DNA from 2 places in the Microbacterium alcoholitolerans genome. Region 2 is predicted to be linked to the other one. Evidence: predicted binding sites of a transcription regulator. Region 2 holds the regulator's gene; the other holds the start of a gene.
What was found. Region 2 encodes LexA, which represses DNA repair genes until DNA is damaged. Its sites were predicted from a motif close to TCGAACANNTGTTCGA; they were not measured.
Positions count from the first base shown of each region.

Region 1: ACQUSX_RS09780 (4-hydroxyphenylacetate 3-hydroxylase N-terminal domain-containing protein) is a predicted target of LexA. The motif match lies at 2,380-2,395, and genes of this name have one in related genera.

Region 1 is NZ_JBNTKD010000001.1:2,042,681-2,046,086, reverse strand. Features, by position in the region: gene ACQUSX_RS09785 (SDR family NAD(P)-dependent oxidoreductase) at 1-747, opposite strand, end outside; gene ACQUSX_RS09780 (4-hydroxyphenylacetate 3-hydroxylase N-terminal domain-containing protein) at 796-2,298, opposite strand; gene ACQUSX_RS09775 (FadR/GntR family transcriptional regulator) at 2,522-3,271, shown strand; gene ACQUSX_RS09770 (GAF domain-containing protein) at 3,290-3,406, opposite strand, start outside.
Region 2 is NZ_JBNTKD010000002.1:28,140-31,545, forward strand. Features, by position in the region: gene ACQUSX_RS14395 (histidinol-phosphate transaminase) at 1-280, opposite strand, end outside; gene ACQUSX_RS14400 (LysM peptidoglycan-binding domain-containing protein) at 354-755, opposite strand; gene lexA (transcriptional repressor LexA) at 1,107-1,778, shown strand; gene metE (5-methyltetrahydropteroyltriglutamate--homocysteine S-methyltransferase) at 1,871-3,406, opposite strand, start outside.

The DNA of each region.
Region 1 (3,406 bases), on a different contig from region 2:
AGTCGCTCCGGTGATGAAGCGCGCTCGGTTCGACACTAGGAATGCGCACAGGCCGGACACCTCTTCAGGCGTTCCGTAACGCAGCATCGGAATACCTTGCGCTGTGGAGTCGTACACCTCGTCGACGGTGTCACCGACGGCGCCGGTGAGCTGACTGGCGAGATCGTCCCACAACGGCGTCCTGATGAAGCCGGGGCAGACCGCGTTGACAGTGATGTCCGGTGCGAGCTCGCGCGAGATGGTCTTCGACCACATCGACAAGCCCGCCTTGGATGCGTTGTAGTCGCCCATGTTCGCCAGCCCACTGTGAGCGCTGATCGAAGACATGTTCACAATGCTCGCGCCCGGGTTCATGCGGAGGTGTGGCACGCACTCCCGCGTGATGCGCACGGCGCTGTACAGGTTGGTGTTCATCGTGTCGAGCCACACCTCGTCGGGCGTGCTCCAGTCACGATCGACTCGTCCGTTGCCGACGTTGTTCACGAGGATGTCGATCCGTCCGAACCGTTCGAGCGCCGTCGCGACGATGTCCTTTCCGGCGCTTTCAGTCGTGCAATCCATCTGCAGCGTCGTCAGCTGACCGGCGAGTTCCTTTCCGGCTGCCTCCAGCGCTTGCAGCTTCTGCTCGCCGCGGGCCACAGCGACGACGTTGACGCCTTCGCTGGCCAGTTCTAGGGCGATGGCACGCCCGATGCCGTCGCTTGCACCGGTGACGATCGCCGTCTTACCACCAAGGTTCAAATCCATTTCAGCCTGCTTTCCACTTCTTCGTGGGTTGATGGGTATTCAGTTGGGTCAGGACTCGTTCGTGAACTCGAGTCCGATGAATGACGTGAGGTTCTTCACCTGCTGTGATGGGTCGTACGCCTGGTACAACTGCTGGCGGATCGCCGGCGGCGGTGTCGAGTTCACGTTCTCGAACAGGTTCACTCGTGACGCATGTGCGCTGCTGGTCAGATCCCACACGAAGTTCATGAACTTGTTCTTGCCTCGGGCCGAGATGTTGTGCCCAGGCAGGAATTCGTCAACCCAGGCCCCGATCTGCTCATGCTCAAGGTCCTTCGCAGTGACCCGGCTGACCAACCCCTGACCGCACAGCTCTCGCAGGATCTGCATGATGTTCGGCAGGTTCGCGGTTGCGTGCAGTCGCCCCGCGGTCACCATCGTGCGATCCGGGACGTAGATGCCGTGTGGCGTCAGCGAGCCCTTGTCCTCGGCTGCGAGCACAAACGATTCGAGCGCAGCGGCGTACGCGAACACCTCGGCCACGACTGCGCGCACTGCGGGGATGCTTGCCGTTCCGAGGATGTCGACGATGAGCTGGGCCGTCGCGGCGAAGATCTTCGCACGTCGCGCCATTCGTGCGAGGATCGCCCACTGTGGGAAGACCGCCACATCGAGATAGAGCGGCAGCGTACGCGGATTGCGGAAGCTGAACAGTCGTTCCCGTGGGATGAACACGTGGTCGAAGAACATGAACGCGTCCACTTCTTCGCCCTGCGCGTCCAGCGGATGGTCCTCACGGTTCTCCATGCCCGTGAGAGTGCCCTCGCGGGGAACGAACGAGAGCCCCGGTGAGTTCACCGGCACATACGCCCATATCGTCGCCTCGGGGTCGGTACCGGGGCTCAGCAGCGTTGCAATGCCGCCCCAGTGCCCGATCGTGGCTCCGGATGCTGCCGGTTTCACGCCATAGACGACGATGCCGTCTGGCCGCTCCTCGACGCATCGCAGGCGGCCGGGCATTTCGGCGGTGGCGAGAGTGCGGTCCGCCTGGGCGTCGGCGATCACGTCTGTGCTGAGCAAGTTGCGCTCGCGGGCGAAGTTGACGAAGTCGAGGATCTTCCCAGGGGCGTCCGGTTCGGTCTGCTCGATCAGATGGCTCGCCGACAAAAAGCCCATCGCCAGCGTAGGTCCGTAGTCCGGCGGACGACCAAACACCCCGAGGGTGCGGTCGGTGCTGAACTCGAGCAGTCTGCGACGGGTGTCGAGATCATCGCGATCACGTGGCACGAGCCAGGCGGTGCTGACTCGTTCGCCGAGCTCCGCGTCGAAATAGGTGGTCACATCGGCCGTCTCGGGGCGATGTTGGGCATCGTAGAGCTCGGCCCAGAGATCCACCGAGTTCTTGAAGAGTGGATGGTTCGGCACGTCGGTGATTTCTTCGCCCTGGTACACGATCCGACGACCGTCCCGAAGGCTGTCCTTGTACTGAGCGCCGGTGAGCAGGTGCGGGGAGGTCGTCGTCGTGACCTCGGTGCTTGCGGCGGCGACAGCTTTCGCTCGGTCTGCTGACATGTGAGATCTCCTCCATTGGATTCTCGGTTGGTCTTACCTAGATGGCAATGGTCTGACCATACGGGAGCCGGAAGCAGAGTGTCAACCCTTTTTTCGAATCTCGAGGGCCGCTGGTCTCGGGCGGCCGAAAGTGCCACGCGCACATGTACAGTTATGGAACGGTTGCTACGTCGTCAGTGGGGTCTCAGTTACCCTTCGCGAAAGTTCAGGTTCTGAGAGAAATATGACAGGTCCCACGATTGATCAGCGCAGCAGTCGACGCGCTTTCGAAGAGGTCCTCGATCAACTGGAAAGCGCCATTGCCGCAGGTGAGTATTCGCCCGGCGATCGTTTGCCCTCCGAACGCGATTTGGCCGTGCAACTGAATGCGTCACGGCCTTCGATACGTGAGGCTCTCCGTGTACTTGAGGCGCTTGGAGTGGTGGACGTTCAACGTGGAACAGGCCACGGCATCACGTTGCGAGAGACACCCGCGACGGACAGCCTCGCGTATCTCTTCCGCTTCCACCTCGCGCTTCGGCACGTCGACCTCAAGAGCGTGGCTGACATTCTCACTGTGTACTCGCGGTGGGCCATCAGAGAAGCAACCAAGAACTCTGCTCCGCTGCTTGCCTCCGTGCTTGAGGAGATCGTCGCGCGCATGCAGGACGATCGTCTTTCACCGGAGCAGTTTGACGAGCTCGACGTCTCCTTCCACCTCGCGGTCGTCATCGCTGCAGACAATGAATTCGGGACGTTGGTGATCGAGGGCTGCCGTTCCGCGTTGTCTCGATTGATCGAAGCAGCGACCGTCACTGCCAAGAACTGGCCGGCCCGTCGCCGAAAGCTCGCCAAGGAGCATCTCGACATCTTCCTCGCGATTCGAGACGGCGATGCTGACAAGGCTGAGACCCTGCTGACCGACCATTTGACGAAGTGGATCAAGAAGGGCATCTCAAAGCTCGAGAAGTCAGCCCCCAGCCTGCACGCGTAGCAACATCAGCCGATCAGATCAACCCGCCTCGAGCTTCTCGATCCTCGACACCAGCCCGGCGCGGCGGGGCGAGCGCGCGGGCAGCATCTCAAGGCCGAAGCGCAGCACCTCAGCATCCGACGCCCCCTCGGGAAT
Region 2 (3,406 bases):
CGTTGCCCGCCCAGATCTGGTCGGGGGTGAGACCGTGCCCGAGGTAGTCCGCGAATCCCTCCCGAAGCGTGGTGAACTCGCGGTCGGGGTACCGGTTGACATCGCGCAGGGCAAGCGCGATGTCGTCGACGATGTCGCTGGCCACCTCATCGGGCAGCGGATGGGTGTTCTCGTTCACGTTCAAAGCGACCGGCAGCGGGGCCTGCGGCGCGCCGTACGGAGTGAGCCCGCGAAGGTCATCGCGGAGGGGCAGCTCGTCGAGGGAGATCACCCTTCCCATCGTAGAGCGCCCGGGCATCAGGGGTCGCCGGATGACGGCCGACGAGCCGCTGCGCCGAACGCCACGTGGTGAGTCAGCGGGAGTATTCGGTGGGGATGGAGATCGCGGCGCCGACCTGGATCGCACCCGAGGTCAGATTGTTCAACCGCTTGATGTCCTCGATGACCACACGGGGATCCGTGCCGGGTGCGGCCTCGGCTGCGATCGACCACAGCGTGTCACCGGGAAGCACCGTCACCGAGTCGAACGCGGCCGCGGCGGCCTGATCGCCGGATGCGAGGGCGGCGCCGCCGGCGAGAGCCGAGGCCGCGATGCCGACGGCGAGGGGAAGAGCTGCGAGCGTCGCCAGCACGCGGCGGCCGCGCACGGTCAGCCGCAGCCGCGTCGACGGCGCCGAAAGCGGCGAGGCTGCAGCGGCCTGAACGGTCATGCGAGCGGGCCGGGTAATCGGCGCCTGGATGCTGACGGTGCTCATGTTGTGCTCCTCTGCTCTCACCGCCGGTCCCCGGCGGAAGTGGTGCAGCTTTCGCATCCGGCATCCGGCCGGGGATGCCGGATGCGAAGCTACGTTCCGAATCTATCTTCGATATCGAACATCTGTCAAGAATTATTCGAAACCCCGTCCGAGAAATGCTCGACACGCTCGAACAGATCTTCCGTTTTCCACGCCAACTCGGATACGGTTTCGACAGAGACAGCCCACCATGGGCCACCGACATTCGAACCGGATGCCCGCGATGACGTGGATCCCGCACCGGCAGGAAGGCACGAAGGAGCACCGATGAGCGACAACTCCGTCCCCGCATCCGAAGCCGCCGCATCCGAGATGCGCGAGCCTGACGCTCCGCGCACCCGTCGGCGCAAGAGCCTGAGCGCCAAGCAGATGGCCATCCTCGAGGTGATCCAGACCTCGATCGCCCGCTACGGCTATCCGCCCAGCATGCGCGAGATCGGCGACGCCGTGGGGCTGAAATCGCTCTCCAGCGTCACGCACCAGCTCGGGCAGCTCGAACTGAGCGGCTACCTTCGGCGCGACCCCGGGAAGACCCGCGCGATGGAGGTGCTCATCGACCTCCCGGGATCCGGCACCGAGAATCCCGCCGACAGCGCGCCGGCCGTCGGCGACGCCGCCCTCGTCCCCCTGGTCGGCCAGATCGCCGCCGGCGTGCCGATCACCGCAGACCAGCAGGTGGAGGAGATCTTCCCGCTGCCGCGTCAGCTCGTCGGCAAGGGCGACCTGTTCATGCTGAAGGTGTCAGGCGAGTCGATGATCGACGCGGCGATCTGCGACGGCGACTGGGTCGTGGTGCGCACCCAGAACGATGCCGAGAACGGCGAGATCGTCGCGGCCATGATCGACGGCGAGGCCACGGTGAAGACCTTCCGCCGCCGCGATGGCCACACCTGGCTGCTCCCCCGCAACTCCGCCTTCGAGCCGATCCTCGGCGACGAGGCCGTCGTGCTCGGCAAGGTCGTGGCGGTGCTGCGCGCCGTCTGAGCACACGATCAGACGCCCCGTCGGACCTGAGACGAGCTCAGGCCCGACGGGGCGTCTGGTTTCAGGGCTCCGGAGGAGCCGCATTCAGGTCGTCAGACCGCGACCGACACGTCCTCGCGGACCCGGCGCGTGGCCTCGACGATGTTGCGCAGCGAGGCGACGGTCTCGTCGTAGCCGCGGGTCTTCAGACCGCAGTCCGGGTTGACCCACAGCTGTCGCAGCGGCAGCTCGTCGACCGCGCGGCGCAGCAGCGCCTCGACCTCTTCGACGCTCGGCACGCGGGGCGAGTGGATGTCGTAGACGCCGGGGCCGATGCCGTGGTCGAAGCCGTGGTGCGCGATGTCGGCGACGACTGCCATGCGACTGCGCGCAGCCTCGATCGAGGTGACGTCCGCGTCCAGTGCGCGGATCGCGTCGATGACGACACCGAACTCCGAGTAGCAGAGGTGCGTGTGGATCTGGGTCGCAGCCGCCGCACCGCCCGTGGCCAGACGGAACGAGCCCACCGACCAGTCGAGGTAGTCGGCCTGGTCGGCCTGCTTCAGCGGCAGCAGCTCACGCAACGCCGGCTCGTCGACCTGGATGATGCCGATGCCGGCATCCTGCAGGTCGGCGATCTCGTCGCGCAGCGCCAGGGCGACCTGGTTCGCGGTCTCCCCCAGCGGCTGGTCGTCGCGGACGAACGACCAGGCCAGGATCGTGACCGGACCGGTCAGCATCCCCTTGACGGGCTTGGCGCTCAGCGACTGGGCGTATCCGGCCCAGGACACCGTGATCGGCGCCGGCCTGGAGACATCGCCCCACAGGATCGACGGACGCGTGGCGCGCGAGCCGTAGGACTGCACCCAGCCGTGCTGCGTGACGGCGAAGCCGTCGAGGTTCTCAGCGAAGTACTGCACCATGTCGTTGCGCTCCGGCTCGCCGTGGACCAGCACGTCGAGTCCGAGATCCTCCTGCAGCGAGACGACCTGGTCGATCTCGCGCTTCAGGAACGCCTCGTAGTCCTCAGCGGGCAGCTCACCGCGGACGAACTGCGCCCGCGCACGCCGGATGTCGCCGGTCTGCGGGAACGATCCGATCGTGGTCAGCGGGAGCGCCGGCAGGTTCAGGGCCTGCTGCGCGCTCTCGCGCTCCTCGTAGGTGGCGCGCGAGAAATCGGAATCGGCGAGCTCTCGCGCCCGCACGGCGCCGTCGCGGACGCCGGGGGCGTCGTGCCGATCGGCGAGGGCGGCCGATGCCGCCTGCAGCTGAGCGGAGATCGCGGCAGGGCCTTCGATCAGGCCGGTCGCCAGGGTGACGATCTGGTCGACCTTCTGGTCGGCGAAGGCGAGCCACGACACCAGTCGGTCATCCAGCAGCGTCTCCTCCGCCACATCGTGCGGCACGTGCAGCAGCGAGGTCGAGGTGGAGGCGCTGACCGAGGATGCACCGAGCGCGCGCAGCGCGTCGAGCTTGTCGAAGGCGCCGGCGAGGTCGCCGCGCCAGATGTTGTGTCCGTCGACGACGCCGCCGACCAGCGTCTTGCCGTCGAGCGCGGGGAGCGCAGCGGGGACCGCACCGCGGACCAGGTCTATGCCGATCGCCTCGACGGGTGCCGCGGCGAGGACCTCGAGGGTGTCGCCGAGGCT